One region of the Streptomyces sp. SYP-A7185 genome, then DNA from elsewhere that is predicted to be linked to it. Evidence: riboswitches for the same ligand, from Rfam matches in the RefSeq annotation. Region 1 holds a riboswitch; each other region holds the start of a gene.
The links. Region 1 has a riboswitch for cyclic di-AMP ahead of QBL25_RS18385 (transglycosylase family protein). Riboswitches for the same ligand answer to the same signal wherever they lie in the genome.

Region 1 (7,921 bases):
CCGAGCTGATCCACCGCAAGCGCCTCGAACCCGGCGACGACCTCATCTCCGGACTCATCCGCGCCTCGGACCACGGCGAGCACCTCACCGAGAACGAGGCCGCAGCGATGGCCTTCATCCTCCTGTTCGCCGGCTTCGAGACCACCGTCAACCTCATCGGGAACGGGACGTACGCCCTCCTCACCCACCCGGAGCAGCGCGCGCGGCTCCAGGAATCCCTCGCGGACGGCGACACCGCGCTCCTGGAGACCGGCCTCGAGGAACTCCTCCGCTTCGACGGGCCCGTCGAACTGGCCACCTGGCGCTTCGCCACCGAGCCGCTGACGATCGGAGTGGAGGAGATCGCGGCCGGCGACCCCGTCCTGGTCGTCCTCGCCGCCGCCGATCGGGATCCCGCACGATTCGATCTGCCGGACACGCTCGACCTCTCCCGCCGCGACAACCAACACCTCGGCTACGGCCATGGCATTCATTACTGTCTCGGCGCACCCCTGGCCCGCCTCGAAGGCCAGGCCGCCCTCGCGACCCTGCTGCGCCGCCTCCCTGACCTGCGACTCGCGGCGGAACCTGGTGATTTGAGGTGGCGTGGCGGACTCATCATGCGCGGACTCCGCACGCTGCCCGTGGAGTTCACACCCGCACAGCGGAGCAAATATCAGACGCCGGAACCGCCGTCCAGCTGACAAGCCGTCAAGACTGTGACTTTCACGTGATCTCCGCTGCATCGACTTGTGACAAGCGTTCGACTCCCGCTACGTTCACGACGACTCGGCATCCCGTGTCGCAGTCGTCGCTCCAGTCACGCGAAAGGCAACCGCATGCTCTCCGGCCATGGTCGTCACCGACGCCCCCGCCAGGCCCCGGCCCTGATCGTCGCGGCAGGAGTGGCGGGATCGGCCATCGCCATCCCGCTGCTCGGCGCCACCAGTGCGAGCGCGGCGGACACCGCCACGTGGGACAAGCTCGCGGAGTGCGAGAGCGGCGGATCCTGGAGCGCGGACGCGGGCAACGGGTATTACGGCGGGTTCCAGTTCACGCAGGAGGTCTGGGAGGAGTACGGCGGCCTCGACTTCGCGCCGAGCGCCGACCAGGCCAGCCGCTCCCAGCAGATCTCCGTCGCCGAGAAGGTCCTCGACGACCAGGGCCCCAAGGCGTGGCCGAGCTGCGCACCCATCGCCGGTCTCACCCAGGACGGTGCCGCGGCCGACGTCGACCCGGGCGCCCCGATCACGATCCCCTCTGACGAACCGTCGGACTCGGCGGAGTCCGCCACGCCGGACGAGTCGGACAAGTCGTCCGATAAGGGTAAGTCGGGCGAGTCGAGCACCTCGACGGGCAAGTCGGCCGACCCCTCGGACGAGGCCGAGCCCTCCGGGAAGCCCGACGCGGACGACGCCTCGCGAGACAAGAATCACGACGAGTCAGACAAGTCGGATGGTTCGGCCAAGTCCGGCGAGACCGGCGAGACCGGCAAGTCCGAAGCGGACGAGGCCACTTCTCCCGACTCCACTCCTTCCACCCCCTCCGCCGACGAGAAGGGCGGCCGCCACCGCGGCGGCAGCGCCGCCGACGAACCGTCCGGCGACACCGCCCGCGAGGGCTCGGGCCGGCATGCCTCCCGCGGCGAGGAGCGTCAGCGGGACGGCTCGGACGGGACGTACACGGTGCGCTCCGGCGACAACCTCTCGGCCATCGCGGACGACCTCGACGTGAAGGGCGGGTGGACCGAGCTGTACGCCGGGAACGAGAAGTCGGTCGGCTCCGACCCCGATCTCATCCTTCCCGGTCAGAGCCTCGATTTGGGCGAAAAGTAGGGGTAGTTGGCGAGTCGCTTTGCGCTTGATGTCCCAATTGGCGCAAGTGAGAGATGGGTCTCAGAAGCCCTGATCGTCTTTGAAATTCCGCCGATCGCATGTCTACGGTCGTGACCGCTCGCCACAGCGGGCCCCGCCGGTCGGTACGCCGAGTCCTGCCAACGGCCGGTCGGGAACAGTCGTCGCGTAAGCGCCGTAGGCAGGAGCGGGGGACCCAAGGTTTCCGCCGGGCCCGGCCGTTGAGTCTCGTGAGAGCGAGGCGGACGGACGGGAACGGCTAGGGGTTAAGCCGCGCTTCGAGGAAGCGCGGCCGGGCAACTTCATCGGCCCGAACCCGACAGCTCACCTCGCAGGCGTCGGTGAGGGGATCACTCATGCTGTTTTCCAGCAAGGGCAAGCACCGCCGCCCGTCCAAGGCCACTCGTGTCGCCACGCTCGCCGGTGTCACCGGTGTCGCGGTCGCGGCCCCGCTGATGGCGGCCGGCTCGGCCTCCGCCGCGACGAACTCCGAGTGGGACGCCGTCGCCCAGTGCGAGTCCGGCGGCAACTGGTCGATCAACACGGGCAACGGCTACACCGGCGGTCTTCAGTTCTCGTCGTCCACGTGGGCGGCGTACGGCGGCACGAAGTACGCGCCCAGCGCGGACAAGGCCTCCAAGGCCCAGCAGATAGAGATCGGCGAGAAGGTCCTCGCGGGTCAGGGCAAGGGTGCCTGGCCGAGCTGCGGCGTCGGCCTCTCGGGCGCCTCCAACGAGGGTGGCGGTGCGCAGCAGAGCGCCCCGCAGCAGCAGCAGCCCCAGGAGCAGCCCAAGAGCCAGCCCAGCGCCCAGACCGAGCAGCCGCAGCAGGCCGCTCCCAAGGCCGAGGCTCCGAAGACCGAGTCCAAGAAGACCGTCGAGACCCCGACCGGCAAGACGGTCAAGAAGGGCGACGGCGAGTACAAGGTCAAGAAGGGTGACACCCTCTCCAAGATCGCCGAGGCGAAGAACGTCAAGGGCGGCTGGCACAAGGTGTACAAGCTGAACGGCGACATCATCGACAACGCCGACGTGATCTACCCGGGCCAGCAGCTCCACCTGAGCTAAGGGCCGGCGACGGCGGCGCTTCGGCGGAGGCGCCGCCCGTTCCACCCCCGTCCCCCACGGGTCCACCCCGCCCCGGTGCGCGTATCCCCCGTACGCACCGGGGCGGGGTCATGTGTGCCCTCCACGCTTTGTTCCGTTCGGAAACATTTTGCTCTCGGTTTGTCCACAGGGCGGTCGCTCGGCTGGCTCTTGCCCGGGAGCCGGTTAGGCTCGTGTCCGCGAGGCCAACGCCTCGCGTACTCGCGTCACATCCCAGAAGGAGATGCTCGTGCCGTCCATCGACGTCGTCGTAGCCCGGGAAATCCTGGACTCCCGAGGCAACCCCACGGTCGAGGTCGAGGTCGGCCTCGACGACGGCAGCACGGGTCGTGCCGCCGTTCCGTCCGGTGCGTCCACCGGTGCTTTCGAGGCCATCGAACTCCGTGACGGTGACCCCAACCGTTACATGGGCAAGGGCGTGGAGAAGGCCGTCCTCGCCGTCATCGAGCAGATCGGCCCGGAGCTCGTCGGATACGACGCGACCGAGCAGCGCCTGATCGACCAGGCGATGTTCGACCTCGACGCCACCGACAACAAGGGCTCGCTCGGCGCCAACGCCATCCTCGGCGTCTCGCTCGCCGTCGCGCACGCCGCGTCGGAGGCCTCCGACCTCCCGCTCTTCCGCTACCTCGGCGGCCCGAACGCGCACCTGCTGCCCGTTCCGATGATGAACATCCTGAACGGCGGGTCGCACGCCGACTCGAACGTCGACATCCAGGAGTTCATGATCGCGCCGATCGGCGCCGAGTCGTTCTCCGAGGCCCTGCGCTGGGGCACCGAGGTCTACCACACGCTGAAGAAGGTCCTGAAGGACAAGGGCCTCTCCACCGGCCTGGGCGACGAGGGCGGCTTCGCCCCGAACCTGGACTCCAACCGCGCCGCGCTCGACCTCATTCTTGAGGCCATCAAGCAGGCCGGTTACGTCCCCGGCGAGCAGATCGCGCTCGCGCTCGACGTCGCCGCGTCCGAGTTCTACAAGGACGGCACGTACGAGTTCGAGGGCAAGTCCCGCTCGGCCGCCGAGATGACCGAGTACTACGAGGAGCTCGTCGCCTCGTACCCGCTCGTGTCCATCGAGGACCCGCTGTTCGAGGACGACTGGGCCGGCTGGAACGTCATCACCGAGAAGCTCGGCGACAAGGTCCAGCTCGTGGGCGACGACCTGTTCGTCACCAACCCCGAGCGCCTGGCCCGCGGCATCGAGGAGAAGTCCGCGAACGCCCTCCTGGTGAAGGTCAACCAGATCGGCTCGCTGACCGAGACCCTGGACGCCGTCGAGATGGCCCAGCGCAGCGGCTTCAAGTGCATGATGTCGCACCGCTCCGGCGAGACCGAGGACGTCACCATCGCCGACCTCGCCGTCGCCACCAACTGCGGCCAGATCAAGACCGGCGCCCCGGCCCGCTCCGAGCGCGTCGCCAAGTACAACCAGCTGCTCCGCATCGAGGAGATCCTGGACGACGCCGCGGTCTACGCCGGCCGTTCGGCGTTCCCCCGCTTCAAGGGCTGACGGCTCCGGGCTCACCGGACCCGGCTCCGCCGAGCAGTTACGTACGTCCCCGCACTCGGTCCCGTACCGTGTGCGGGGACGTACGTACGTATCGGGGAGGCGGCACACATGGCCGTGAAGGACCGCGACCGGTTCTCCACCGCGACCAGGCTGCGGCTGCTCGGCGAGCAGACCGCGGAGCGTGTCTACCGCTCCCAGACCAAGCGCCAGGCGCGCCGCTCCCGGCTCACGGGCCGCGCCGCGCTCCTCGCGCTGGTGCTCTGCTCGCTGGTCGTCGCGCTCGCCTACCCGATAAGGCAGTACGTCTCCCAGCGCGCGGAGATCGCCGACCAGCGCAAGGAGCAGGCCGAGCGCCGCGAGAACGTCGAGAAGCTGCGCGACGAGAAGGCCCGCTGGCGGGACGACGCGTACGCGGAGCAGCGCATCCGGGACCGGCTGCACTACGTGATGCCGGGCGAGACCGGCTACACGGTGATCGACCCCGCGGCGGCGAAGAAGCAGCGCGCCGACCAGAAGGCCGCCGCCAGGCCCTGGTACTCGAACGTCTGGGACGGCGTGGACAAGGCCGACCGCGCGGACGAGAACTGAGCTCGGACGGCCGAGCTCGAACGCTCGGGTCCGGGCGCCCGGACCCGACAGAACCTCTACGGAAACGATCGAAAGACAGGCATGGAAACGCCCCCGCCGACCACCCCGCGCACCGAGCCCACCGACGCCGACGTCGAGGCCTTCAAGCAGCAGCTCGGCCGTCCGCCGCGCGGCCTGCGGGCCATCGCCCACCGCTGCCCGTGCGGGCAGCCGGACGTCGTCGAGACGGCGCCGCGCCTGCCGGACGGGACGCCGTTCCCGACGACGTACTACCTGACGTGCCCGCGGGCCGCCTCCGCGATCGGCACCCTTGAGGCCAACGGCGTCATGAAGGAGATGTCGGAGCGGCTGAAGACGGACCCCGAGCTGGCCGCCGCGTACCGCGCGGCGCACGAGGACTACATCGCGCGCCGCGACGCCATCGAGGTCCTTGAAGGCTTCCCGAGCGCGGGCGGCATGCCGGACCGCGTGAAGTGCCTGCACGTCCTGGTCGGCCACTCGCTGGCCGCGGGACCCGGGGTGAACCCCCTGGGCGACGAGGCGCTCGCGATGCTGCCGCAGTGGTGGGCCAAGGGGCCCTGCGTCACGCCGTGCGCCGGCGTCGACGCCGGCGCCGGTCAGGAGGGCGCCGAGTGACCCGCGTGGCCGCCGTCGACTGCGGCACCAACTCCATCCGCCTCCTGGTGGCGGACGCGGACCCGCGGACGGGCGAGCTGGTCGACCTGGACCGCAGGATGACCGTCGTCCGCCTCGGCCAGGGCGTGGACAAGACCGGCCGCCTGGCCCCCGAGGCCCTGGAGCGGACCTTCGCGGCCTGCCGCGAGTACGCCGGGGTCATCAAGAAGCACGGCGCCGAGCGCCTGCGCTTCGTGGCGACCTCCGCGTCCCGCGACGCCGAGAACCGCGACGACTTCGTACGCGGCGTCCTGGACATCCTCGGCGTCGAGCCCGAGGTCATCAGCGGTGACCAGGAGGCCGAGTTCTCCTTCACCGGGGCGACCAGGGAGCTGGCGGGCAGCGACCACCTCGCCAAGCCGTACCTCGTCGTCGACATCGGCGGCGGCTCCACGGAGTTCGTCGTCGGCGACGACCGGGTCCGCGCCGCCCGCTCGGTGGACGTGGGCTGTGTGCGCCTCACCGAGCGGCACATCCGCACCGATCCGCCCGCGCCCGCCGAACTCGACGCCGTGCGCGCCGACATCGCGGCCGCCCTCGACCTGGCCGAACGGACCGTGCCGATCCGCGAGGCCCGCACCCTGGTCGGCCTCGCCGGCTCGGTGACGACGGTGGCGGCGATCGCGCTCGGCCTGGACGCCTACGACTCCGCGGCCATCCACCACTCCCGTGTCTCGCGCGAGCAAGTGCGCGAGATCGTGGCCCGGCTGACCGCGGCCACGCACGACGAGCGGGCCGCGATCCCGGTGATGCATCCGGGCCGCGTGGACGTCATCGTGTCCGGCGCGCTCGTCCTCCTGTCGATCATGGAAAGGACCGGTGCCGGGGAGGTCGTCGTCAGCGAACACGACATCCTCGACGGCATCGCCTGGTCGATCGCCTGAGCGCGTCATGTAGCGTCTGAGCGGCTGCGGAGCCGTTGTCGGAGGCTCGAAGGGCCCGGCGGCGACACGCCGTCGGGAAACTTCGTGAAGTTCTTCACAAGGAAATCGGCTCGGTTGGACGATGTTCCGGGGTTCCGAGCCCCTAAAAGTGACCCCAGAGGGCCCCGCGACCCATGACAGTGAAGGTTCGGGAGTGTTTCCGCGGGGTGAACCGGCCGCGTGGTCCAGTCCGGCCGTGGGGCCAGAGTGGCAGCTCACAAGGGGTGCACAACGTCCCGGGTCATCGCCTGGTTCCCCTGAGCCGTCATGACCTGCGTCACGTGGGCGGCGAAGTGTAGCAGAGGGTCCACGCATGCTTGTGAAGGGGCGCACGAGCGACCCCTGCCGGGCAGGTGGATACTCGATGGCATGAGCACCACGGAGCGTCCCAGGATCCTCGTAGTAGGCGGTGGGTACGTAGGCCTGTACGCAGCTCGGCGCATTCTCAAGAAGATGCGCTACGGAGAGGCGACCGTCACGGTCGTCGACCCCCGGTCGTACATGACCTACCAGCCCTTCCTCCCCGAAGCCGCCGCCGGCAGCATTTCGCCTCGGCACGTCGTCGTCCCGCTGCGACGCGTGCTGCCCAAGGCGGAAGTTCTGACCGGCCGGGTCACCACCATCGATCAGGACCGCAAGGTCGCCACGATCGCCCCCCTCGTGGGCGAGGCGTACGAGCTGCCTTTCGACTACCTGGTCATCGCGATGGGCGCGGTCTCCCGCACCTTCCCGATCCCCGGCCTCGCCGAGCAGGGCATCGGCATGAAGGGCATCGAGGAGGCCATCGGCCTGCGCAACCACGTTCTCGAGCAGCTGGACAAGGCTGACTCCACGACGGACGAGGACGTCCGCCGCAAGGCGCTGACCTTCGTCTTCGTCGGCGGTGGCTTCGCGGGTGCGGAGACCATCGGTGAGGTCGAGGACATGGCCCGCGACGCGGCCAAGTACTACAACAACGTGAAGCGCGAGGACATGCGCTTCGTGCTCGTCGACGTCGCGGACAAGATCCTCCCCGAGGTCGGCCCGAAGCTCGGCCAGTACGGCAAGGAGCACCTCGAGGGCCGCGGTGTCGAGGTCTACCTCAAGACCGGCATGGACTCCTGCGTGGACGGCCACGTGGTGCTCAACAACGGCCTCGAGGTCGACTCCAGCACCATCGTGTGGACCGCGGGCGTCAAGCCCAACCCGGCGCTCGCCCGCTTCGGTCTGCCGCTCGGCCCCCGTGGCCACGTCGACACCCAGACGACCCTCCAGGTCCAGGGCACCGACTACATCTGGGCCGCGGGC
Region 2 (7,921 bases), 2.7 Mb from region 1:
CGAGCCGACCAGGTCCTTGATCTTCGAGATGACCTTCTCGGGGCCCACCGAGAAGGGCAGTTCGGTGACGACCAGGCCCTTGCGGCGCGCGGTCACGTTCTCCACGGCCACCGTGGCGCGGATCTTGAAGGTGCCGCGCCCCGACTCGTACGCGTCCTTGACCCCGGTCAGGCCGACGATCCGGCCGCCCGTGGGCAGGTCCGGGCCCGGCACGAAACGCATCAGCGTCTCCAGGTCGGCCCCGGGGTGCTTGATCAGGTGGCGGGCGGCGGCGATGACCTCGCCGAGGTTGTGCGGGGGCATGTTCGTCGCCATGCCGACGGCGATGCCCGACGCGCCGTTCACCAGGAGGTTCGGGTAGGCCGCCGGGAGGGTGACCGGCTCCTGCTCCTGGCCGTCGTAGTTCGACTCGAAGTCGACGGTGTTCTCGTCGATCGACTCCGTCATCAGGGACGTGGCGTCGGCCATCTTGCACTCGGTGTACCGCATGGCGGCCGGCGGGTCGTCGTTGCCCAGCGAGCCGAAGTTGCCGTGGCCGTCCACCAGCGGCAGGCGCATGGAGAAGGGCTGGGCCATACGGACCAGGGCGTCGTAGATCGACGCGTCGCCGTGCGGGTGCAACTTACCCATGACCTCGCCGACGACACGGGCGCACTTCACGTACCCCCGGTCGGGGCGCAGGCCCATCTCGTTCATCTGGTAGACGATGCGGCGGTGCACCGGCTTCATGCCGTCGCGGGCGTCCGGCAGGGCGCGCGAGTAGATGACCGAATACGCGTACTCGAGGAAGGAGCCCTGCATCTCGTCGACGACGTCGATGTCGAGGATCTTCTCCTCGAACGACTCGTCGGGCGGCGGGGTCTTCGTGCTGCGGCGGGCCATCGCTGCTGCGGCTCCTTCACGGTGTCTGCCAGGGCTTCAACGGGATCTGACGCCGACCATTGTGGACTGTCCCACTGACAACGCCGACCACGACCCGGACTTCGGGGCCGACTACGCCGAGCGCGGAGCGGGAACTTCACAGGTTGTCGGCACGCTTGCATACAGTGGCAGGACTGGCAGAATTTCCAGTTTTTCGCGATCGAAGGGACGTACATGCCCATGGGTCACACGGCCACAGCCGAGGCCGGCTCCGGCGGCCTGACAGCGACCGAGCACCGGCTGGCCAACGGCCTGCGCGTGGTGCTCTCCGAGGACCACCTGACCCCGGTCGCCGCGGTCTGCCTCTGGTACGACGTCGGCTCGCGCCACGAGGTCAAGGGGCGTACGGGCCTCGCCCACCTCTTCGAGCACCTCATGTTCCAGGGCTCGAAGCAGGTGCACGGCAACGGCCACTTCGAACTGGTCCAGGGAGCGGGCGGGTCGCTCAACGGCACCACGAGCTTCGAGCGCACCAACTACTTCGAGACCATGCCCACACACCAGCTGGAGCTGGCCCTGTGGCTCGAAGCCGACCGCATGGGCTCGCTGCTCTCCGCGCTCGACGAAGAATCCATGGAGAACCAGCGCGACGTCGTGAAGAACGAGCGCCGCCAGCGCTACGACAACGTTCCCTACGGCACCGCCTTCGAGAAGCTGACCGCCCTCTCGTACCCCGAGGGCCACCCCTACCACCACACCCCCATCGGCTCCATGGCCGACCTGGACGCGGCGACGCTGGAGGACGCGCGGCACTTCTTCCGCACGTACTACGCGCCCAACAACGCCGTCCTGTCCGTCGTCGGCGACATCGACCCGGAGCAGACCCTGGCCTGGGTCGAGAAGTACTTCGGGTCGATCCCCTCGCACGACGGCAAGCAGCCGCCGCGCGACGGCTCGCTGCCGGACATCATCGGCAAGGAGCTGCGCGAGGTCGTCGAGGAGGAGGTCCCGGCCCGCGCCCTGATGGCCGCCTACCGCCTGCCCGAGGACGGCACGCGCGCGTGCGACGCGGCCGACCTGGCGCTCACGGTCCTCGGCAGCGGCGAGTCCTCCCGGCTCTACAACCGCCTCGTGCGCCGCGACCGCACCGCCGTGGCGGCCGGCTTCGGCCTGCTGCGGCTCGCCGGCGCCCCCTCGCTGGGTTGGCTCGACGTGAAGACGTCCGGCGACGTCGAGGTCCCGGTCATCGAGGCCGCCGTGGACGAGGAGCTCGCCCGCTTCGCGGAAGAGGGCCCCACCGAGGAGGAGATGGAGCGCGCCCAGGCACAGCTGGAGCGCGAGTGGCTCGACCGGCTCGCCACGGTGGCGGGCCGCGCGGACGAACTGTGCCGGTACGCCGTCCTGTTCGGCGACCCGCAGCTCGCCCTGACCGCCGTCGGGCGCGTCCTCGACGTCACCGCGGACGAGGTCAAGGCGGCCGCGGCGGCCCGTCTGCGCCCCGACAACCGCGCGGTGCTCGTGTACGAGCCCGTGGAGGGCAACGCGGCCGCCGAGGCCGGCGAAGCCACCGACGAGGACGAAGAGGAGGCGGCGAAGTGAGCGAGGCCGCAACGATGCAGTTCCACCCGCAGCCCCAGGCGGGCACCGCACGGCCGTGGGCGTTCCCCGCGCCCGAGCGCGCCACCCTGGACAACGGCCTCACGGTGCTGCGCTGCCACCGCCCCGGCCAGCAGGTCGTCGCCGTGGAGATCCACATCGAGGCGCCGCTCGACGCGGAGCCCAAGGGCCTCGACGGCGTCGCCACGATCATGGCGAGGGCCTTCAACGAAGGCACGGACAAGCACTCCGCCGAGGACTTCGCCGCCGAACTCGACCGCTGCGGCGCCACCATGGACGCGCACGCCGACCACCCCGGCGTCCGTGTCTCTTTGGAGGTGCCGGTCTCCCGGCTGCCGAAGGCGATGGGCCTGCTCTCCGACGCCCTGCGCGCCCCCGCCTTCGCGGACGGCGAGATCGAGCGCCTCGTGCGCAACCGCCTGGACGAGATCCCGCACGAGGCCGCCAACCCGGGCCGCCGCGCCGCCAAGGAGCTCTCGCGCCAGCTCTTCCCGGCGACCTCGCGCATGTCGCGCCCGCGCCAGGGCACCGAGGAGACGGTCACGGCCATCGACTCGGCGGCGGTGCGCACCTTCTACGAGAAGCACGTGCGGCCCGCCACGGCGACGGCCGTCGTCGTGGGCGACCTGACCGGCATCGACCTGGACGCCGTCCTCGCCGACACCGTCGGCGCCTGGACGGGCGGCACCGCCGAGCCGCGTCCGGTGCCTCCGGTGACGGCGGATGACACCGGGCGTGTCGTCATCGTGGACCGCCCCGGAGCCGTCCAGACGCAGCTGCTCATCGGCCGCGTGGGACCGGACCGCCACGACCGCGTCTGGCCCGCGCAGGTGCTCGGCACGTACTGCCTCGGCGGCACCCTCACCTCGCGCCTGGACCGCGTCCTGCGCGAGGAGAAGGGATACACCTACGGCGTACGGTCGTTCGCCCAGGTCCTGCGCTCCACCCCGGAGGGCACCGGCGCCGCGATGCTGGCCATCAGCGGCTCCGTGGACACCGAGTCCACGGGCCCGGCGCTCGACGACCTGTGGAAGGTCCTGCGCACCCTCGCCGCCGACGGCCTCACGGACGCCGAGCGCGACGTGGCCGTGCAGAACCTGGTGGGCGTCGCCCCGCTCAAGTACGAGATGGCGGCGTCCGTCGCGGCCACCCTCGCCGACCAGGTCGAGCAGCACCTGCCGGACGACTTCCAGGCCCAGCTGTACCGCAGGCTGGCTGCGACCGGCACCGTGGAGGCCACCGCCGCCGTGGTGAGCGCTTTCCCCGTGGACCGTCTCGTGACGGTGCTCGTCGGTGACGCCGCGCGGATCGAGGAGCCCGTCAGGGCGCTCGGCATCGGTGAAGTGAGTGTGGTCACCGGCTGAGTGTCAGTCAGGACATATGGGGACCCCAGTGGCTGGATTTTGCTCCTGGGGTTCTCATATGTCCGAATTGCTATGGAGATTGCGTGTCTGACCTGTGGCGTGCGCTACAAATGCTCTGATCCGTTTGTCGTTTGAAAGACGGCCCGCTTAGCGTCATCCCGGCTGTTCGTCATGCAGTACGCCGCGCCCGCGGCACCGGACAGTCATCGCCGAGTCCCCGTACGGCGCGAGCCAGGGGAGCCGGGGACCCACATGTCCCCTTGGGGTGAATCGGGAACCTTGCCGAGAGGTGAGGGATCCGTAGGAGACCTTCCTGCTCCGAACCCGTCAGCTAACCCGGTAGGCGAGAAGGAAGGAAAGGATCAGCCGCTTCATGGCGTTCACCCGTGCCACCGGGAAGCACCGTCGCCCGAGCCGCCTCACGCGTACGACCGCGAACGTGGCGGGCGTCGCAGCCCTCACCACCACCGGTGTCATCGGAGGCCTGGCCGCTCCGGCGCTCGCCGCCGACGACGCGGCGGCCCTCGAACACACCGGTCTGACCCAGGCCATCTCCGTGGGCGACTCGCTCGCCGAGAGCATCGACGCGCAGGCCACCGCCCAGCGGCAGGCCGCCGACGCCGCCGCGGCCGCCAAGAAGGCCGAAGAGGCCGCCAAGAAGAAGGCCGAGGAGGCCAAGCGCAAGGCCGAGGCCGAGGCGAAGGCTAAGGCCAAGAAGGAGCGCGAGGCCAAGGAGCGTGCCGCTCGCGAGGCCGAGCGCAAGCGCCTGAACACCTACGTCGCCCCGATCTCCGGCTCGTACGTCTCCACGGGCTACCAGACCGGCGGCGCCATGTGGTCCTCCGGCAGCCACACCGGCATCGACTTCCACGCCGCGTCCGGCAGCTCGGTCCACGCGGTGGGCTCCGGCACCGTCGTCGAGGCCGGCTGGGGCGGCGCCTACGGCAACAACGTGGTCATCAAGATGAACGACGGCACCTACACCCAGTACGGCCACATGTCGTCCCTCGGCGTCACGGTCGGCCAGGCGGTCACCCCCGGCCAGCAGATCGGCCTCTCCGGCTCCACGGGCAACTCCAGCGGCCCGCACCTCCACTTCGAGGCCCGCACCGGCGAGGACTACGGCACGGACATCGACCCGATCTCGTACCTCCGCTCGCACGGCGTCAACGTCTGATCCACGCCTGACGGGCCTGACAGAGGCCTGGTCGACGCCTGATCGGCACTGATCCCGGCGGACGCCGCAGAGCACCGATTCACCGAAAGCCCCGGCTCGTCGAGAGCCGGGGCTTTCGCCGTTCCCGTATCTCCTTTGGCCAAAAGTATCCCTGGATTTCGGCCGCCCGTCGGAAATTCGGCCGTTCTGCAATAGAGTCGCGGAGCAGGCGTCGATCGACCGCGTTTCGCGGGGATTAAGGCGGAGGTCAGTCATGCGCATTCCCGCGCACTCGGTATGCACGGCCATCCGGGACGACATCGTCTCCGGTGTCTACGAACGGGGCGGCCGGCTCACCGAGGAACTGCTCGCGCGCCGCTACGGGGTCTCCCGCGTCCCCGTGCGCGAGGCCCTGCGCACCCTGGAGGCCGAGGGGTTCGTCGTCACGCGCCGGCACGCGGGCGCGTGCGTCGCGGAGCCCACCGAGCAGGAGGCGGCCGACCTCCTGGAGATCCGCGCGCTCCTGGAGCCGCTGGGCGCCGCCCGCGCCGCCCAGCGCCGCACGGAGGCCCATCTGAAGGTCCTGCGCGGCCTCGTGCGGCTCGGCCAGGAGCGGTCGCGGCACGGCCGGAGCGAGGATCTGCGCTCCCTGGGCGGCTGGTTCCACGAGACGCTCGCCCAGGCGTCCGGCAGCCCGGGCCTCACGGCCCTGCTCACGCAGCTCCGGCACAAGATCGCCTGGATGTACGTGCTGGAGACGTCGGCCGCCCCCGCGGAGGCCTGGGCCGAACACGCCGCGATCGTCGACGCGGTGGCGCGCGGGGACGCCGAGCGGGCCAGGTCGCTCACCGCGTCGCACGCGGAGCGGTCGACGGCCGCGCACCGGCCGCGCTTTCCCCGCGCAGCGGGCGCCGCGAGCACCGCTGGCGCCATGAATGCCAGAGGTGCCGCGAACGCCGTGCGTGCCGTGATCGTGTGAGGCATTGGCAACACGCCGTCAACACGACGGGCCTCCGGTATTAACAGAAGCGCCGTATACAAATAAGTGCTATTCGGCCGGGCGGCGGACGGTTGAATTCTGCTGCCCGAATGCAGAACAATTCCCCTGAGTATTTCGTGGGCGGCGGGCGCGGAAACGCCGAAGGGCCCGCCCCGGTATCGGGCGGGCCCTTCGGTGAATGCGCGTGAATGCGTGCCGGTCGTCGTCAGACGGTCTCGGGGAGTTCCTCGAGGCCGTCCGCGACCAGCTTCGCCAGACGGTCGAGAGCGGCGTCCGCGCCCTCGGCGTCGGAGGCGAGCACGATCTCCTCGCCGCCCTGCGCGCCCAGACCGAGCACCGCGAGCATGGAGGCGGCGTTCACGGGGTTGCCGTCAGCCTTGGCGATCGTCACGGGGACGCCGGCGGCGGTGGCCGCGCGGACGAAGATGGAGGCGGGTCGGGCGTGAAGGCCCTCGGCCCAGCCGACGTTGACGCGGCGCTCAGCCATGTGTTGCTGCCCTTCCAGGTGTCTCGCACTTGTCTAGACCAGTGTCTCATGCCGTCGCGGGTGCTCCACCGGCCGTTGGTCCGTACGGCGCCGGCCGATGGTCCGTGCTCCGTCGACCGTACGTCCTCGTGCCACGGACCCTCGTCCCGCCCCGCGACGTCTCCTAGCCTGCCCCGGCGGGAGCGCCCCCGCGACCCGTACCCTGGGCCCATGCAGACCCCGTCGGACCGGCACGCATACCCCTCCCACTGGGAAGCCGACGTCGTGCTGCGTGACGGAGGCACCGCCCGCATCAGGCCGATCACGGCCGAGGACGCGGACCGCCTGGTCAGCTTCTACGAGCAGGTCTCGGACGAATCGAAGTACTACCGCTTCTTCGCCCCCTACCCCCGTCTGTCCGCCAAGGACGTACACCGCTTCACCCATCACGACCAGGTGGACCGGGTGGGTCTTGCGGCCACCGTCGGCGGCGAGTTCATCGCCACCGTGCGCTTCGACCGCATCGACGAGCGCGGCATGTCCGCCAGTGCGCCCGCCGACGAGGCCGAGGTCGCCTTCCTCGTGCAGGACGCCCACCAGGGCAGGGGGGTCGCCTCCACGCTCCTGGAACACATCGCCGCCGTCGCCAGGGAGCGCGGCATCCGCCGCTTCGCCGCCGAGGTGCTGCCCGCGAACACCAAGATGATCAAGGTGTTCACCGATGCCGGGTACCAGCAGAAGCGCAGCTTCGAGGACGGCGTCGTACGGCTCGAATTCGATCTGGAGCCCACCGACCGCTCGCTCGCCGTGCAGCGCGCCCGTGAACAGCGGGCCGAGGCGCGCTCGGTGCAGCGGCTGCTCACGCCGAAGTCGGTCGCCGTGATCGGCGTCGGGCGCACGGCCGGCGGGGTCGGGCGCAGCGTGCTCCGCAATCTCCGGGGCGCGGGCTTCACGGGCCAGCTGTACGCGGTGAACAGCGCGTTCGAGGAGGGCACCGAGGTCGACGGCGTGCCCGCCCATCGCTCCGTGCGCGACATCGACGAGACCGTCGAGCTCGCCGTCGTCACCGTGCCCGCCGAGCGGGTGCCGCAGGCCGTCGCCGAGTGCGGTGAGCGCGGGGTGCTCGGGCTCGTCGTGATCTCCGCCGGATACGCGGAGAGCGGCCCCGAGGGGCGGGAGCGCCAGCGCGAACTGGTGCGGCAGGCGAGGTCGTACGGCACGCGCATCCTCGGCCCGAACGCCTTCGGCGTCATCAACACCTCGCCGGACGTGCGGCTCAACGCCTCGCTGGCCCCGCATCCCCCCGAGCGCGGCCGGATCGGCCTCTTCACCCAGTCCGGTGCGATCGGCATCGCGCTCCTGTCCGGGCTCCACCGGCGGGGCGCGGGCCTGTCGACCTTCGTGAGCGCGGGCAACCGCGCGGACGTGTCCGGCAACGACGTCCTCCAGTACTGGTA
Region 3 (7,921 bases), 520 kb from region 1:
GGCATCGGCTTCGGCATCGCCGCGCTCAGCGCCGACCGGCGGAACTGGCGGCGCGTCCTGCTGCCGCTCGGCGGCCTGCTCCTCGCGATGGGCCTGCACGCCCTGTGGAACGGCTCGGCCAGCTTCGGGCAGTTCGGCTTCTTCGCCGTGTACGCCACCTTCATGCTGCCCGCCTTCGGCCTGCTCACCTGGCTGGTCGTCTGGGTCAGGCAGCGCGGCCTGCGCACCGTGCGCGCCGAACTGCCCGCGTACGTGGTCGCGGGCTGGCTCACCGCGCCCGAGCCGTACGCGCTCGGCACGATGCGCGCCCGCACCCTCGCCCGCGACTACGCCTCGTACACCCAGGGCAAGGCCGCGGCCCGCACGGTCGCCGAGTACGAGGCGTACGCGACCTCCCTCGCGCTCCTGCGGCACCGCGGGCGCCGGGGCAGGGCGGGCGCCGACTTCGTCGTACGGGAGCGGGAGCTGCTTCAGGCGCTGTGGGAGCGCCGCGAGGCCGCCCGGCCCGCCCTCGCCTACGCGGCGCGGGCGACGGCACCGGTCCCGATGCCGCCGCCGTACGGGTACCGGCAGCCGTACCCGCAGGCATACGGCCAGACCTATGGGCAGGTGCACGCGCAGCCGCACGCGCCGGCCTACGCGCACCCGCACCCGCACCCGTATCCGCAGGCCTACCCCCAGCCCTACCCGCAGCAGGGCCCCTACGGATATCCGTACGTCCAGCCCGCGATGCCCCACCCCGCGCACAACCCCTACCGGGGCTGAACCCCGGCCGTCCGGGTCAGGCGGAAGCCGCCGTCAGCGCCGACACCTCGGCCCCCGTCAGCTCCAGCTCCCCCACCGCGAGCAGCGCGGGCAGCTGCTCGACCGTACGGGCCGACGCGATCGGCGCCGCCACGGTCGGTTGCGCGGCGAGCCACGCCAGGGCCACGGTCGCGAGCTCCGCGTCGTGCGCCTGGGCGACCTCGTCCAGGGCGGCCAGCACCTTCAGGCCCCGCTCGGTCTCCAGGTGCTTGCCCGCGCTCCCGGCCCGCGCGCTGTCGACCTGCGTGCCCGGGCGGTACTTGCCGGTCAGGAAGCCGGAGGCGAGCGCGTAGTACGGGACGGCGGCCAGGCCGGAGCGCGAGGCGACCTCCTGGAGCGGGCCCTCGTACGTGTCGCGCGAGACGAGGTTGTAGTGCGGCTGGAGCGCCGAGTAGCGCGCGAGGCCCTCGCGGTCGGAGAAGTCGAGGAACTCCTGGAGCCGCTCGGGGGTCACGTTCGAGGCGGCGATGGCGCGTACCTTGCCGGACGTCACCAGTTCGTCGAGCGCACCGATGATCTCCTCGACCGGGACGGTCGGGTCGTCGTAGTGCGTGTAGTAGAGGTCGATGTAGTCGGTGCGCAGGCGGCGCAGCGACTCCTCGGCCCCGGCCTTGATGGTGCCGGCGGACAGGCCCTTGTACTCGGGGTGGGCGCCGACCTTGGTGGCGAGCACGACGTCGGAGCGGTTGCCGCGCGCGGCGAACCAGTTGCCGAGGACGGTCTCGGACTCGCCGCCCTTGTTGCCGGGTACCCAGGCCGAGTAGACGTCGGCGGTGTCGATGAAGTTGCCGCCGGCGGCGGTGTAGGCGTCGAGCACGTCGAAGGACTGCGCCTCGTCGGCCGTCCAGCCGAAGACGTTGCCGCCCAGGGCGAGCGGGAAAACCTCGAGGTCGGACGAGCCAAGCGTGCGGAGAGAAGTCATACGGGACTCAACGCCCCCACGGAACTCGGCATTCCGTACTGCGGGATCCCGGTTCCGTCCCGTGGGACGCCCGCCGGGGAGGACGCAGGGAGGACAGGGAGGACGCAGGGAGGGCGCAGAGAGGACGCAGGGTGCGGACATGCCGAACCGGCGGTCCTGGCGTCGGGGGGTTGTCGCCGGGACCGCCGGTGTTCCGGGGCTACTTCAGAGCGACTGGCCCTTGCCGCGCAGCCAGGCCGCGGGGTCGACCCCGGTGGCGTCGCCGCCCGGGTGGACCTCCATGTGGAGGTGCGCGCCGGTCACGTTGCCGGTGGCGCCGACGCGGCCGATGGTCTCGCCGGTGGTGACCTTCTGGCCGACGCTGACGTTCATCGAGGACTGGTGGCAGAACCAGACCTCGGTGCCGTCGTCCAGTTCGAGGACCGTGCGGTAGCCGTACGCCCCCGCCCAGCCGGCTTCCTTGATGGTGCCGGAGTGGACCGCCTTGATGGGCGTGCCCGTGGGCGCCGCGAAGTCCAGGCCGGTGTGGTAGCCGGAGGACCACATGGAACCGGGCTGCCCGAAGGTGCCGGTGAGGGTGTACGAGGCGACGGGGAGGGTGTAGCTCTTCGCGAGCTTGGCCAGGCGCTCCGCCTCGGCCTTCTTCTTCGCGGCCTCTTCGGCCTTCTTCTTCGCCGCGGCCTTGTCGGCGGCGATCTTCTTCTCGGCCGCGGACTGCTTGGCGGCGGCCTGGGCGGCGGCTTCCTTGACGGCGGCTTCTTCGGCCGCCTTCTGGACCGCGTCGTCCGCCTGGTCCTGCTGGTTCTCGGCCTGTTCCATGATGCGGGCCCGCAGTGCCTCGCCGGCGTCCGTGCTGCCCTGCTCGGCGTCCGCGGTGCTCAGCCCGGCGGCGCTCAGGGGCGCGGCGGCGGTCGTCACGCCCGCGTCCTCGGAACCCGCGTCGGACGAGCCGTCGGATATCAGGGCCCCGACGCCAGGCAGCGACTCCGCGTCCGGCAGCGAGTCCGTGACCGCCGACATGTCCGGCATCGCGATGGAGACCGGGGGCTTGCCGCCCTGCGCGGTGGCGATGCCGCCGGCGCCGACGGCGGCTATGACGCCTACGCCGAGAACGGTGGAGCTGCGCGCGAGTCCGCCGCCGCCCCGCTTGTGGACGCGGTGCCTGCCGCGGACGGGACGGATGGACTCCTCGGTGGGATTCCATTCCTCCCAGGGTTCATCGGCGTACCCACCGGATGCGTCGTCGTTCGGTGCGTACACCCCTTGGGGGGCAGGGCGGTTGGACGCCACTGGGGCGCACTCCTTTCCTTCCTTCTCGCCTACCGGGTTAGCTGACGGGTTCGGAGCAGGAAGGTCTCCTACGAACATCTGGCACGGATGCACAGAAGCCCGATTCACCCCAATTAGTGGTTCCCCGGCTCCCTTTCGGGATTAGGCGCGTGCGCGCGGAGCCGACTCGAGTGACGGCTGGGACGACCGCGCTGCGTTATCGAACGTTAATAGACAGCGGGGCCGTATTCCAAGCTGTTCCGACTGATCGTTAACGCTCATCGCCCGCACTTATCGGGACACGGGGGTCAGGAACGGGGCGAGTTGACCCCACTTCTTCACACACCGGAGCTTCACACGTCCTTGACAGTACGTCAGTTGTTATGCGGAGTGGTGTCCTTCAGTCACGGCCGGTGACATCGCCGACGGTCGCCGTACGGCCAGCAGCGCCATGTCGTCGGTCCCGCGGCCCCCGGTGTGCCGCCGCACCTCCTCGACGAGCGTCGACAGGAGCGCGTCCGGGCCCGCGGGCCCCGGGAAGATCCGGCCCCCGAGCCGGGCCGCCGGGTTGTAGAACTCGCCCCGGATGTCACGCGCCTCGGAGAGCCCGTCGGTGTAGAGCAGCAGCATCGCCCCCGGCGGGAACTCCGCCTCGTCCGCACGGTCCGGCCAGGCGCCCAGATCGCCCATCCCCAGCGGCAGCGCGGGCTCGGTGGCGGACAGCACGCACAGCCGCCCGTCGGCGTGCAGGAGCAGCGGGCCCGGGTGCCCCCGGTTGATCAGGCGCACCAGACCGTCGCCATGCGCGATCTCGGCGAGGACGGCGGTGGTGAAGCCCTCGAAGGCGTCGAGCCCGTCGCGCCGCGTGCCCTCGCGCGCCAGCGCCCGCTCCAGGCGCTGCGCCACGGCCTCCAGCGTGGACTCCTGCTCGGCGGCCTCCCGGAACGCCCCGATCACGACGGCGACGGCGGCCACCGCACCCATGCCCTTGCCCCGTACGTCGCCGACGATGACGCGTACGCCGTGCGGGGTGTCCTGCACGGCGTACAGATCGCCCCCGATGAACGCGTCGGCCTCCGCGGCCTCGTACCGCGCCGCCACGTCGAGCCCCCCGATGCGGGGGTCGGGCTGAGGCAGTACGGCGCGCTGGGCGGCCTCGGCGATGGAGCGGGCGGAGGCGAGCTGCTCGTCGCTGCGGCGGACGACGCGGTTGATGAGGACGGCGAGGACGGCGACGGTCACCACCGTGAGCAGTTCGGTGACGGCCTCGACGTCGGTGCTGGTGTCGGCCTTGAAGTGCAGGGCGAGCACGGCGACGCAGGAGCAGGTGCCGATGAGGGCCGTGCTGAGCAGCGAGTAGAAGGGCGCGGCGATCAGGGGGGCCGCGGCGAAGAGGGGCGCGGCGGTGAACTCGGGCGGGGTCGACATGTCGTAGACCGCCCCGACGACGATGAGCAGCAGGGGAAGGATCCGCACGAGCGCCCGCTCGTGCCGCACGTCGCGGTGCTTGCCGCCACCCCCGCCATGTCCTCCTCGCTGCCCCACTAGTCCAGGGTTCCCGCAGAGGCGGCGAGGGGCGACCGGTGTGGGCCGACCGGGTCATGGGCCCGGCCCCCCAGAGGGGAAGGACGCGGAGGGGAAGGACGCGGCGAAAACGCCGAAGGCCCGGATCCATTTCTGGATCCGGGCCTTCGGTCTTCAGTAGCGGGGACAGGATTTGAACCTGCGACCTCTGGGTTATGAGCCCAGCGAGCTACCGAGCTGCTCCACCCCGCGCCGTTGAATGCAACTCTACGCCATCAGGGGGAGTGAAAGCGAACCGGCCGCTCCGTCCCGCCGTCAGGCGTTCTCGGCGTGCGTCAGCGTCTCCCAGGCCACGAACAGGTCGTCCGTCCCCTCGGGCCGCCGCTCACGGGTGAGCCGCTCCGTCTCCGGCAGGTCGAGCTTCAGCCGTTCCCGCAGGTGGTTGAGGCCGACCTCGGTGTCGGGCCCCATGTCCCGCTGCACCTTGCCGCCGCACAGCCAGTCCGGCGCCGTGGCGCCCAGCTGGTACTTGGAGTGGAATTCGAGCGCGGCCCGCAGCCGGTCCTTGACCTCGCCGTACAGGTCGACGCCCTGGTGCCAGGCGGTCTCCGCGATGTGGGCGGTGGCCGCGAGGGAGTAGCTGGCGTGCTTGAAGTTCCGGCAGGTCTCCTGCGAGAGCCCGTCGGCGAAGGTCTTCTGCCCGAACCAGTACGTCCGGAGCTTCTCCGGGGTGTCGATGCCGCTGCCCGCGGGTGAGACCGGCAGCGGGCCGTCCGACGTCAGGTAGAAGTACGCGGGCACGCGGCTCCTGAAGTGCGTCACCGCCTTCTCGAAGGACTCGTGGTCGTCCAGGAAGACCGCCATGCTGATGGTCGCGTCGGCCATCAGGAGATCCCAGTTGCCGTTGAAATCGGCGGCACCTTCGCGCACTTGGGGCAGGTAGGCGTTGCGCAGCATCCGCTCGAAGCGCAGGAGCCGGCCGTCGGGCCAGCCGTCGTAGGTGTAGCGCACGGCCTCGGCCGCGCGGGCCCACGAGGAGGCGGCCCAGGCCGTCTGGAGGCCCGCGTTGGCCTCGGTGTGCCGGGTGATCACCTGCGCCCAGGCGTCCATGATCTGCACGGCCTTCTCGGCGTGCGCGCGGTCGCCGGTGATGTTCCAGAGCAGGGCCTGCGTGTACGCGGCGATGGCGTCCTCGCGTTCTTCGACGCAGCCCTGGCCGGGGCGGGTGTCGGGCGGGCACTCCACGACGGCGTACGGCTTGGCCCGGTAGTCGGCGGCGGCGTACTTGCTGTCCCGCATCCGCCGGAAGGCCGTCAGCCAGGGCTCCTCGCGCGCCTTCACGTGAGCGCGCACCCGGTCCAGCTGCGCCTTGCTGACGAGGACTCCGGGGTGCGCGAAGGCCTGCTCCGCCGGGCGGGCGCGCTCGGTGGCGTGGTCGGAACCGCCGCCGGAGCCGCCGCAGGCAGCCGAGACGCCGACCAGCAACGGCACGAGCACCGTCACGAGAGCCCGTCGTACGGAACCCATGCTGTACCTCCGGATCGGCCACGTGGCAGGCCCAGCGTCGCCCGGGGGGAGCGGGGGCGCAGGCGAGGAGGGTCCGATCGGGCTAAAACGAAAGCGGCGCCCCGCTCAGCTTCGGCTGATCGGGGCGCCGCTTCGCAGGTCAGAGGGGATCTCTCCCCCCGGCCTCGCGCGGTAGACCGTGTGGGACTCGAACCCACAACCAATGGATTAAAAGTCCACTGCTCTGCCAATTGAGCTAACGGTCCGTGCGGATGCACCCCCCGAGCATAGCGGGAGAGGCCCGGCGGTCCGATCGGGTATCGACTCCCGGGCCCGTCGCGCGTTCCGCGACGGGCCCGGGAGGGCCCTCGCGCGCTCAGGGATCGGCCGGTTCGGGCGCCCCGCGCCGCGCCGCGTCGCGGGCCGCGGTCCGCTCGTGGTCCGGGTTCAGGAACCAGTGCCTGGCCGAAGCGAACCACCAGGTCGCGGCGGAGCCGAGGACGACGAGGACCGCGATCGGGGCGTAGTTGAAGGTCTCCCAGGTGACCGGCGAGACCTGCGGCAGCATGAAGAGCACGGTGATCACGCCCACCCAGGCCACCGCGACGATGCCGACCGGACGCGACCAGCGGCCCAGGTGCCAGGGCCCACGTTCGAAGGCATCACCCTTGCGCAGCCGCAGGAAGGTCGGGATGACGTACGCGATGTAGAGCCCGATGACGGCGATGGACGTCACCGCCGCGTACGCGGTGACGTTGATCAGATAGGGCAGTCCGAGGGCGAGCGCGCCGAGCGCCGCGAGCCAGACGGCCGCGACGGGCGTCCGCGTACGCGGGTTGACCGAGTGCCAGACGTGCGAGAACGGCAGGGCTCCGTCGCGCGAGAAGGCGTAGATCATGCGGGAGTTGGCGGTGACGGACGCCATGCCGCAGAAGAGCTGCGCGCCGATGACGACGAGCAGGAGCAGCTTGCCGGTGGTCGCCCCGAGCGCGTCGAGGAGGATCTGCGCGGGAGGCGCTCCCGTCGCCGACTCACGGGCCCCGTCGTAGGACTGGATGGCGAAGGTGAAGCCGAGCAGCAGCACGAAGCCGGCGATCCAGGACGTCCAGATGGAGCGGACGATGCCCTGGGGCCCGGCGGTGGACGCGTCGTGGGTCTCCTCGGTCATGTGGGCGGAGGCGTCGTACCCGGTGAAGGTGTACTGGGCCATCAGGAGCCCGATGAGCGCCACGTACAGCCCGCTGCCCCACCCCGTGTTGTTGACGAACTCGGTGAAGACGAAGGACGCCGACTGGTGCGAGTCGGGCGAGAAGGCGAGCGCGCCGACGATGACGGCGACCCCGAGGACGTGCCACCAGACGCTGATGCTGTTCAGCAGCCCCACGATGCGCACGCCGAAGGTGTTGAGCAGCCCGTGGAGCACGAGGATCGCGGCGAACAGCAGGATGGTGCGCCCCTCGGTGACCTCGAACCCGAACTGAAGGTTCAGGTACGCCCCCAGGAACGACGCGGCCCCGAAGTCGATCCCCGCGGTCACGGCGACCTGCCCGAGCACGTTGAACCACCCCGTGAACCAGGCCCACGCGGCGGCGGTCCGGCGCGGAGCCAGCCGATGCGCCCAGAAGTACAGCCCGGCGGAGGTCGGATAGGCGGAGCAGATCTCCGCCATGGCGAGCCCCACGAACAGGGTCATCAGCCCGACCCCGACCCACCCCCAGGTGATCAGGGCGGGGCCCCCGGTGTTCATGCCGAACAGGTACAGGGTCAGGCACCCGGACAACACCGAGATGATGGTGAACGAGACCGCGTAGTTGGAAAACGCGGACATCCGCCGCGCGAGCACCTGACTGTAACCGAGCTGAGCGAGACGTTCCTCGTCGGAGCCGGTCGCCGGGG

Region 2: it holds a riboswitch for cyclic di-AMP, as region 1 does, so the genes downstream of both, QBL25_RS30280 (M23 family metallopeptidase) here and QBL25_RS18385 (transglycosylase family protein) in region 1, are expected to answer to the same signal.
Region 3: it holds a riboswitch for cyclic di-AMP, as region 1 does, so the genes downstream of both, QBL25_RS20640 (M23 family metallopeptidase) here and QBL25_RS18385 (transglycosylase family protein) in region 1, are expected to answer to the same signal.

The regions. Positions count from the first base shown of each region.
Region 1 covers NZ_CP122310.1:4,208,828-4,216,748, reverse strand. Annotated here, with positions in the region: gene QBL25_RS18395 (cytochrome P450 family protein) at 1-683, shown strand, start outside; gene QBL25_RS18390 (transglycosylase family protein) at 819-1,814, shown strand; cyclic di-AMP (ydaO/yuaA leader) riboswitch at 1,996-2,185, shown strand; gene QBL25_RS18385 (transglycosylase family protein) at 2,189-2,899, shown strand; gene eno (phosphopyruvate hydratase) at 3,168-4,448, shown strand; gene QBL25_RS18375 (FtsB family cell division protein) at 4,557-5,036, shown strand; gene QBL25_RS18370 (DUF501 domain-containing protein) at 5,118-5,672, shown strand; gene QBL25_RS18365 (exopolyphosphatase) at 5,669-6,595, shown strand; gene QBL25_RS18360 (NAD(P)/FAD-dependent oxidoreductase) at 7,004-7,921, shown strand, end outside.
Region 2 covers NZ_CP122310.1:6,879,547-6,887,467, forward strand. Annotated here, with positions in the region: gene QBL25_RS30265 (DNA topoisomerase (ATP-hydrolyzing) subunit A) at 1-882, opposite strand, end outside; gene QBL25_RS30270 (M16 family metallopeptidase) at 1,096-2,460, shown strand; gene QBL25_RS30275 (M16 family metallopeptidase) at 2,457-3,842, shown strand; cyclic di-AMP (ydaO/yuaA leader) riboswitch at 4,040-4,203, shown strand; gene QBL25_RS30280 (M23 family metallopeptidase) at 4,216-5,019, shown strand; gene QBL25_RS30285 (GntR family transcriptional regulator) at 5,273-5,977, shown strand; gene QBL25_RS30290 (HPr family phosphocarrier protein) at 6,204-6,485, opposite strand; gene QBL25_RS30295 (GNAT family N-acetyltransferase) at 6,696-7,921, shown strand, end outside.
Region 3 covers NZ_CP122310.1:4,723,885-4,731,805, forward strand. Annotated here, with positions in the region: gene QBL25_RS20630 (PrsW family glutamic-type intramembrane protease) at 1-765, shown strand, start outside; gene QBL25_RS20635 (aldo/keto reductase) at 782-1,726, opposite strand; gene QBL25_RS20640 (M23 family metallopeptidase) at 1,931-3,016, opposite strand; cyclic di-AMP (ydaO/yuaA leader) riboswitch at 3,028-3,174, opposite strand; gene QBL25_RS20645 (PP2C family protein-serine/threonine phosphatase) at 3,377-4,540, opposite strand; tRNA gene QBL25_RS20650 (tRNA-Met) at 4,698-4,771, opposite strand; gene QBL25_RS20655 (alginate lyase family protein) at 4,835-6,046, opposite strand; tRNA gene QBL25_RS20660 (tRNA-Lys) at 6,219-6,291, opposite strand; gene QBL25_RS20665 (amino acid permease) at 6,402-7,921, opposite strand, start outside.